DNA from 4 places in the Micromonospora sp. NPDC047707 genome. Region 4 is predicted to be linked to each of the others. Evidence: riboswitches for the same ligand, from Rfam matches in the RefSeq annotation. Region 4 holds a riboswitch; each other region holds the start of a gene.
What was found. Region 4 has a riboswitch for cobalamin ahead of cobN (cobaltochelatase subunit CobN). Riboswitches for the same ligand answer to the same signal wherever they lie in the genome.
Positions count from the first base shown of each region.

Region 1 (2,170 bases), on a different contig from region 4:
CAGATCGGCTGGGTCTGGGCGATGGTCCGGGCCGAACTGCTCGACCGACTCCGCACCCATCCCACGGTGCGGGCGCTCGCCCCGGAGGTGGAGCGGCAGGTCGTCGACGGCACGCTCACCCCGGCACTCGCCGCCGAGCGGCTGCTGGCCGGCTTCGCCGAACCACCCGTCACACCGGACACACCACCAGACCGGTCGGAGTCGGACAGCGGTAGCGCCACTCGCCGGCCGTCGTCCGGCTGAGCATCGGCGCGAGCAGCCCCAGCAACCGCTCGGCCACCGGCCCGGGCAGCGCCCGCCCGGCCAGCCGCCGGACCAGGTCGGCGTCGTCGGTGCCGGTGACGGTGCGGACACCGGTCACCATCCTTACGTCGGCCGTCAGGCCCAGTTCGGCAAGCACGCCGGCGATGAGCAGGTGCCGCGGCGGCTGCCTGACCACCGGCCCGCCGGTGAGCGCCGCGAGGACCTGCTCGTGCGGGGCCAGCGTGCCGGCGTCGTCGACGCAGAGCAGCAGCCGGTCGGCGTGCACCACCATCGCGCGCAGCGCCGCCAGGAGATCCTGGTGCCGGCGCAGCGCGCCGGCGCTGACCACCACGTCGTGGTGCGCGACCGCCGCCTCCGGCCAGCGGGCCGGCACGCTGTCGACGGTGACGCCGCGCCGGTCGGCTTCGGCCGTGACCCGAGCGAGCCGTTCCGGCGACGGGTCCACCACCGTGACGTACGCACCGGCCGTGGCCGCCTCCACCGCGAACTGGTCCGCAGCGATGCCGAGCACGGTCTCCCCGGGGCCGATGTAGGAGACCAGCTCCCGCATCACGCCCTCGTCATGTGCCGGTCGGGTCCCGTCCGGCTCCGCGCCCGCCACAGCGTGCCACGCGTCGGCGAATCCATAGCCCAAGGTGGTCGAGGGTGTCATCTGCCTGAGGTTCCTTCCTCGAGTCCGGCACTACGGCTGTCGGCTCGGGGAAGGTGCTGGCAGGGCCGGAGGCGCGTCGCCGACCGGCCTCGCCCTGGCCCTCCCGCGAGGCCGACGGCGGCGTGCGCGGCTGCGCACGCGGTGCGGGCAGGTCTTCGGACTCGTGGGCGCGACCGGACGGGCCGGTCTCCTAGTGGCCGTCGCTTCCCGGACACCCCGGGGCGTCCAGTGCGTCTGACGGCGGTCGTTCCCTCTCACCGCTGCGGGGCAGTCCCGGACTCACACCGGGTTCCCTCTTGCGACGCCCGGACCCGTCACGGCCCGCGCGTACCAGCACCGCCTCGCATCCTAGGCCTCCTCACGCGGCGGGCCGATGGCCCGGGCCACCGGCTGGCGTGATCGTGCTCCCGATTCCAGGCCATTACCGGACTTACCTCCGCCCCGATCCGGGTCGAGCAGAGGTAGGAGCCGGGAAGGACCAACAGCTCCTTCCCGGCTCCGGCGCGGCGCCGACCGCGGTTAGGACCCGTCCTGGCCGATGGAGACGTCGGGCTTGCGATTCGGGCCGAGGTGCCGGGCGTACGCCCCGGTGGTGAAGAACGCCGGCAGGTCCTCGCCGAACGCGGTGTCCTCGACGATCCGTGCGGCCTGCTCGGCGCGGTCCCGCTCGGCGCCCTCGCGTCCCGTCGTCAGGGCGGTGAGTTCCTCGGCGAGGATCGACCGGACGAGTTCGTCCGTCACGCAACCGCCGTCGGCCAGGGGAGTGCCGTGGTGCAGCCACTGCCAGGTCTGGCAGCGGGCGATCTCGGCGGTGGCCGCGTCCTCCATCAGGTTCCGGAGCGCTACCGCGCCGGTGCCGCCGAGCCAGGCGTCGATGTAGCGTAGCGCGACCGCGATGTTGGACCGCAGCCCAGCGGCGGTGACCTGGCCCGGGGTCTTGTCGACGGCGAGCAGGTCTGCGGCGGTGACGCTGACGTCGTCGCGGAGTCGGTCGAGCTGGTTCGGGCGGTCGCCCAGCACCGCGTCGAACTCCTCCCGGCACGTGTCGACCAGGCCCGGGTGGGCGACCCACGACCCGTCGAACCCGTCGCCGGCCTCCCGCCGCTTGTCCGACCGCACCCGGGCGAGGGCCACCTCGTTGACCTCCGGGTCCCGGCTCGGGATGAACGCGGCCATCCCGCCGATGGCGTGCGCGCCCCGCCGGTGACAGGTGCTCACCAGCAGTTCGGTGTACGCCCGCATGAACGGCACCGT
Region 1 covers NZ_JBEYSU010000014.1:40,141-42,310, reverse strand. The annotation lists gene meaB (methylmalonyl Co-A mutase-associated GTPase MeaB) at 1-243, shown strand, start outside; gene AB0873_RS17340 (hypothetical protein) at 170-916, opposite strand; cobalamin riboswitch at 1,066-1,214, opposite strand; gene aceB (malate synthase A) at 1,436-2,170, opposite strand, start outside.
Region 1: linked by a shared signal. The riboswitch ahead of AB0873_RS17340 (hypothetical protein) and the one ahead of cobN (cobaltochelatase subunit CobN) in region 4 are both predicted to bind cobalamin.

Region 2 (2,170 bases), on a different contig from region 4:
CGCCGCCGGCCGAGCACGAGCAGCACCACACCACCACCGACCAGCAGCAGTGCGATCAGCACGTAGCTGGTGATCGCCGCGCCGGTGGTCGGCAGCCCGCCCAGCCCGGGGGCGGCCGGCGTCGTGCTCGGAGCGGCGGTGGTCGGCGCTGCGGTGGTGGGGGAGGGCGTCTGCGACGGGCTGGTCACGGTGGCGCTCGGCGTCGGGCTGGTGGTGGCAGTGCCGGTCGGCGTCGGCGATCCGGTGGGCGTGGGGGACGCGGTGGCGGTGGGCGAGGCCGTGCCGGTCGGGGTGGGCTCCGGGGACGTGGGCGGCGGGTCGAGGCCGATCCGGCCCAGTGGCACCTGGGCGAGCCCGAGCAGGGCCTGGGCGGTGGCCCGGCGCCACTGGTCCCGGTCGGTGTCGGCGATCCCGGTCGCGACGGCGGTCGTGAGCCCGTCGGTGTTGTAGGCGATGGCGCCCGCGTCGGTGGCGGCTGAGCCGCCGCTCGCCGCGGTCAGTTGCAGCGCGGTCAGCGCCCCTGCGGCCCGGGCGGCCTCGGCGTCGCGTCCGGCGGCGGCGAGGGCCTGCCCGGCCAGGCCGGTGCTGTTCGAGTTCGCGCCGGTCGTCGGTCCCGAGCCACCGAACGACCCGTCGGTGTGCTGCTGGGCCACCAGCCAGTCCGCGCCCTTGCGCGCCGCGTCGGCCGCGCCGGTGGCGCCGTCCTCGGCGGCGGCCAGCAGCGCCTGCACGGCCATCGCGGTCGAGTCGACGTCGAGGGTGGCGTCCGGCTGCTCGTCGCAGGACGGCGAGGGTCCCTCCGCAGTGTCCGGGTAGAGCCGGAAACCGCCCGCCGCGCACTGCTGCCGGATGAGGAAGTCCACGGTGTCCGGTGACACGTCGCCGCTGCGGGCCAGGCCCAGCACGGCGAAGGACTGGTCGAACGTGTTGCTGGCGTCCGGGCCGCTGTCGGCGGTGGTGCGGCTGGTGATCCGTCCCCGCTGGTGTCCGGCGTCCGCTCCGGCGATCAGCGACAGGGTCTCCGCCCGCAGGTCGAATCCGCCGAAATCCGTGGGATCGGCTCCGGCGGCGGAGGCGGCGTAGAGCAGCTTCGCGGTCGCCCCGCCGTCGGTGAAGCCCTCGATGCCCCAGTCGTCGTAGCTGTTGTAGGACCGCACGTGCTTCGCGACCTGCGCGGTCGCCGCCTGCCGGGTCGGCGTGGCCACGCCGGTGGCGGACATCGCGAGGATGCCGTCGATGGTCAGGCCCCAGTCCTGGCCGCCGAACGGGCCGGGCAGCGACCCGTCGGTGAACTCGTCGGCCAGCCAGGACGCGGCGTCGCGGGCGGCGGCTGCGTGGGCCGGGGCGGGTGCCGCCACCACGGTCAGCGGGGCGGCGGCGATCACGGCGAGAGTCGTCGCCGCGGCCGCGCCGAGGCCGGTGGCGAGACGCCGGGACAGGGGCATGAGGGGTGCCTTTCGCAGAGCGGTCGGTGAAGGCTCCGGAAAGCACCCCGAGGAATGACACCCCGCTCCGCGTTGCTGCGGTGAGCGGGGGTGGACGGACCTCGGCGGCCCGGACTTCACCCTGTAGACCTCGACAGTGGAAGCCGCTCGTCCCGGGCGGGGCATTCCGGCTCGCGAAGAGGTTGTTCGCTCACGGTTGCGGGTCAGCGCCGGCTTCTACCGGCTTCCCCCCGCACGGGACGTATGCAGTTGTGTGCCCGGCGTGCACCGGGGTGCCGACACCGTACCGCCCGAGCGCGCGACGACGCCAGAGCGGCGGCCGGCACCCGGTGCGCCGCTGGTCACACCACTGGTGCCGGCGCCTCAGGGAGCGGCGATGCTCGGCGGGGCCCCCGCGCCGAACGACCAGCCCTCGACGCTGCCCGGCGCCGGGTTGTAGCTGGTCGCGCCGGAGGTGCTGTAGGACCAGGCGCCGCCGCTCGGGGCGTGCCAGTACGACCAGTACGCGGTGGCCGGCGGCGTGTTGACGCACGGCTCGGTCGCGGCGGTGGGCTTGCCGTTGATCCGGCAGATGAAGGCCAACCCCCACCGCTTCGTGCCGGTGACGGTGAAGCCGGCGCCCTGCAGGGCGGCCAGGCCGGTGGCCGGGTCCCCCGGGGCGCAGGCGACCTGGACGCCGCCGCCGAGCGCGGCGAAGTCGACGACCACGGTGACCCCTGAGGTGC
Region 2 covers NZ_JBEYSU010000014.1:48,764-50,933, reverse strand. The annotation lists gene AB0873_RS17370 (cell wall anchor protein) at 1-1,445, opposite strand, end outside; cobalamin riboswitch at 1,583-1,721, opposite strand; gene AB0873_RS17365 (hypothetical protein) at 1,809-2,170, opposite strand, start outside.
Region 2: linked by a shared signal. The riboswitch ahead of AB0873_RS17370 (cell wall anchor protein) and the one ahead of cobN (cobaltochelatase subunit CobN) in region 4 are both predicted to bind cobalamin.

Region 3 (2,170 bases), on a different contig from region 4:
GACGAGGACCGCCACCGCGCCGAGGGACGCCCCGGAGGAGACCCCGAGCAGGTACGGATCAGCCAGGGGATTGCGGGTGACGGTCTGCATCACCGCGCCGACCGCGGCCAGTCCTGCCCCGACCGCGGCGGCGCCGAGCACCCGCGGTAGGCGTAGCCGCCAGACGATGTGCTCGCGCAGCAGCGGGACGTCGGCGTCGACGACACCCAGGCGGTCGGCCACCACCGCCCACACCGTCGACACCGAGATGTCGGCCGGCCCGACGGTGACGGCGGCACCGATCGACCCCACCAGGCCCGCGAGCAGCAGGACCAGCAGCGTCCCGGTGCCGAACCGGTACCGGACGGCAGCGGCGGCTGCTGCCGGCCCGGCATCCCGGCCGGTTCCGACGGGGTGGCCGGTCTCGGCGGTGCGCGCCGCCATGGGGCTCAGCGGTCCGCTCCGGGAAGCTGTACCACTCCCTCGGCGAGCGTCTCGATCCCCTGCACCACGCGCACGCCGGCAGAGGTCGACGAGAACGGGATGACGACGAACCGCTGTCCGGCCACCGCGGGCAGGTTCTTCAGCGTGGGGTGCCGGGTCAGGAACGCCTTCTTCGCGGCTGCGGCGTCCCAGCTCGCGTCGACCAGCACGATCACATCGGGGTTCCGCTCGATGGCCGTCTCCCAGCTGGTGTCGGCCCAGCTTCCGGCGAGGTCACCGAAGGTGTTGCGCACCCCCGCCGCTGACATGATCATGTTGGGGCTGCCGCAGCAGGCACCCACGCTCGGCGCGTCCGTGCCGGCGTCCCACCACAGCACGGACACCTGGCCCGCGCCGTCGAGCCGGGCGGCGGCCGCGGTGATCCGGGCCCGTTGGTCGGCGATGAGCTTCTCGGCCCGCTCCGGCACGCCGAAGACGGCGGCGACGTCCCGGATCTCGGCGAAGACGTCGTCGACGGTCAGCGTGGCCGGTCGGTGCTGCTTCGGACAGCCCGCCGGGGACAGGTAGGTACCGATGCCGAGTCCCGCGAGCGCGGCGCGGTCGCCGACGCCCTCGTCTCCGAAGGCACTGTGGAACGAGGCGTAGACGAAGTCCGGCTCCGCGTCGAGCAGCGCCTCCTTCGACGGGTACTTCTCCGACAGCACCGGAACCGAGGCGTACGTGGCGGCGTGCTCGGGCAGGATCGCGTCGTCCAGGTACGCCGTGCCCGCCAACCGGTCGCCCAGACCGAGCGCCAGCATGATCTCGGTGGCGGGCTGGTTGAGGGTGACCGCCCGCTTCGGCGGCGCGGCGACGGCGACCGGGGTGCCGCAGTTGGTCACCGTGACCGGCGCGGTCGACGCCCCGGCCGTGGGCGTGTCGTCCGTGGCGCAACCGCCGAGCAGGACGAGCAGGATGGACAGTGGCGCGGCAACGCGCCGGGACAGGGTGGGCCGCATCGCGCGCACGCGCATCGGGACCGCCTTCCAGCACCTCGTGGACGGGTCATCGCTGTGCCGTGGCCGGTCTCCTGGCTGACGGGAGGTACGTCCGTGGCCGGCCTTCCCAGGCGCGTGGCGCCCAGTGACCTCGCAAGCGACGAGGGCCGCGGACTTCCCGATCACAGTGGCGAGGGCCGCGCCGGCATCGCACCGGCTTCCCGAACACCACGGCAGCGTCACCCTAGCCTGTCGGCCGTCGCCTCGTCACGGTGACGAACGCCATCTCCGATCGTCGGGTGGAGACGTCCCGCGGACGCAGGCCGATCAGGGCCTCATCCCGTGCGTCGTGCGTCGGCAGGAAGGCCACGGGCGGTAGGCGTCAACGTCGACGACGGCTTCTGACCAGTGGTCGGCGGTGGGCGGCCGGATCGTCGGCCAGCACTGCGGTGAGACGCTCACAGACGCAGTCGGCCGGGCTCGCGTCGGCGAGGATCTCCTCGATCCGCGCCAGACGGGCCCGCGCCTCCCGCAACTCGTGCTCCAGCCGGGTCGCCCGGGCGGCGCGGGCGCCGACCTGGCGGCGGGAGGCGTCCAAGCGGTCGAAGTCCTCCGGCCGTACCGCCACCCAGTCGGCGCCGTCCACCACCACCGCGACCCTGTCGATCTTCTGGCCCATCCGTCACCTTCTCGTCGCGCGCGGACATCCCGCTGCCGCGACGGCGCGCCGTCCCGCAGGACGGACGCGCCGGCCACATTCGCTCATCGCC
Region 3 covers NZ_JBEYSU010000014.1:31,548-33,717, forward strand. The annotation lists gene AB0873_RS17305 (iron chelate uptake ABC transporter family permease subunit) at 1-423, opposite strand, end outside; gene AB0873_RS17310 (ABC transporter substrate-binding protein) at 429-1,436, opposite strand; cobalamin riboswitch at 1,465-1,648, opposite strand; gene AB0873_RS17315 (hypothetical protein) at 1,783-2,079, opposite strand.
Region 3: linked by a shared signal. The riboswitch ahead of AB0873_RS17310 (ABC transporter substrate-binding protein) and the one ahead of cobN (cobaltochelatase subunit CobN) in region 4 are both predicted to bind cobalamin.

Region 4 (2,170 bases):
GCGCGCGGGTGCTGGTGAGGCAGAGCGCCTGGATCACCGGTACGTCGAGGGCGGCGAGCGCGCCCACGTCCCAGGCGTCCTCGTCGCCGCCGCCGGAGGCGTCGGCGGCGACCGCGCCACCGGCGGCGAGGACCGTGACCAGCAGCGCGTCGCAGCGGGCGAAGAGCCCCAGCGGTCCGGCGCCGGCGGTCAGCCCGCGCAGCGAGCCGCAGAAGATCGGCAGGGCGTTGCCGCCGGCCGCCTCGACGGCGTCGGCGAGGGTGTCGACGAACGCGGTGTTGCCGGCCAGGGCGTGCGCCCGGTAGAAGACGATCCCGATGGTCGGCCGGTCCGGGTGGGCCGGCCGCTCGCCGTGGATCCCGTACGCCGGTGTGGGCGCGGGCGGGGCGAAGCCCTCGCCGGTGAGCAGCACCGTGTCGGACAGGAACCGGGCCAGCTGCGCCAGGTTCTCCGGACCGCCCTCCACCAGGTAGGACAGGGCCTCGGTGGCCACTCCGGACGGCACCGTGGAGACCGCCATCAGGTCCGCGTCCGGCACGCTCTCGCCGCCCAGCACGACCGTCGGCACGCCGGAGGCGAGCACCGCGGCCAGGCCGTCCGGCCACGCCGCCCGGCCGCCGAGCAGGCGTACGACGGCCAGGTCCGCACCGTCGACCAGCGCCGGTACGGCGTCGGCCGCGACCCGGGCCGGGTTGGCCAGGCGGTAGTCGGCGCCGCTCGCGCGGGCGGCGAGCAGGTCGGTGTCGGCGGTGGACAGCAGCAGGATGGGCACGAGGGAGCTCCGAAGAGTGACGCCCGCCCCCGGGGGTGAGGCCGGTCGGGCTGGGGGCGAGGGATGGCTGCTCGGTCAGCGGATGCGGTGGGCCGGCGCGCGGCGCGACGGTGCGCCGGGGCCGGCGGCGAGCGGGCTCGTCAGGCGCGTGGTCGGCGCCGACCGGCCCGGCCGGTCAGGGCGAAGCGACCGGCCGGGCCGGTCGGGGCGACGCGTGCGGAGCGGCTGGGCGTCCGGGCGGGGCGGCGGCGGGCGCGTCGGCACGCGCGAAACGGATACGACGATCGTCGTCGATGGCGGGGGCGCTGCGCGTCATCGGGTCCTCCTCGGGTGTCCACGCCCTGGGGTGCACCGACGGCCGAAGTATCCTGGCTCCCGGATCGACGCTCACCCCCGGCCTTCCAACCGCGCACGCGCGGCCGTGACTCGCGAGGGGGGATCGCTCCCCGGTGACAGTGGCGGGACCGCGCCGGAATCGCACCGGCTTCCTTCACTGCCGTCCGGCCGCGAATGCTGCCACACCTCCGACGGCCGGTCAACGCGGCCCACACGTGCCCGACGGTCCAGCTAGGATCGGTGTGATGGCGGACACCGACGGGGCGGCGAGCCCCGCCATCGAGTTCCATCACGTCGCCGGTCGGGTGTGGGTGACCCCTTTCGACCCGGATCCGGCCTGGGTCCGGCCCTCCGTCGCACTGGTCGCGGACGAGCGCGGCAGCGTGCTGGTCGACGCGGGCCAGAGCCCGGCGCACGCCGCCGAGATCCAGGTGGCGCTGCGGGCCGCCGGGCTCCCGGAGCCACGCTGGCTGGTCTACACCCACCACCACTGGGACCACGTGTGGGGCGCCTGCGCCTGGCCCGGCGTGGAGATCGTCGGCCACGTCACCGGCGCCGACCTGCTGCACGCCGAGGCGGCCCGCCCGTGGAGCACCCGCTACCTGCGGGAGCAGGTCCGCGCCGACCCGCGGCTCGGGCCGAGCTTCCGGGCCCGGGCGCTCGCCGTGGACTCCTGGGACGATTTCACGGTCCGGCCGCCCACGCGGACGTTCACCGACGAGCTGGAGATGCCCACCGGCGTCCTGGTCCGGCACGTCGGCGGCCACCACGCCCCCGACTCGACCGTGGTGGTCGACCCGGCCTCGGGCGTGCTGCTCCTCGGCGACAGCTGGTACCCGCCGCCGCTGCACCTGCGCTCGCCCGACGACGGGCCGGACCTGGCCCTGGTCCGCCGCCTGCTCACCGACGACGTCGGCTGGTACGTCTCCAGCCACAGCCCGACGATGACCCTCGACGAGGCGCGCGCCGCCGTCGCGGACTGAGCCTCGGCGGGGCCGGCAGGACAGGCCCTAGCGGGCGCGGCGCTCCGGGTGGGCCCGGTTCCAGGCCCGCATGCGCTCC
Region 4 covers NZ_JBEYSU010000028.1:26,584-28,753, forward strand. The annotation lists partial or broken gene cobN (cobaltochelatase subunit CobN) at 1-775, opposite strand, end outside; cobalamin riboswitch at 1,134-1,263, opposite strand; gene AB0873_RS24245 (MBL fold metallo-hydrolase) at 1,354-2,091, shown strand; gene AB0873_RS24250 (hypothetical protein) at 2,119-2,170, opposite strand, start outside.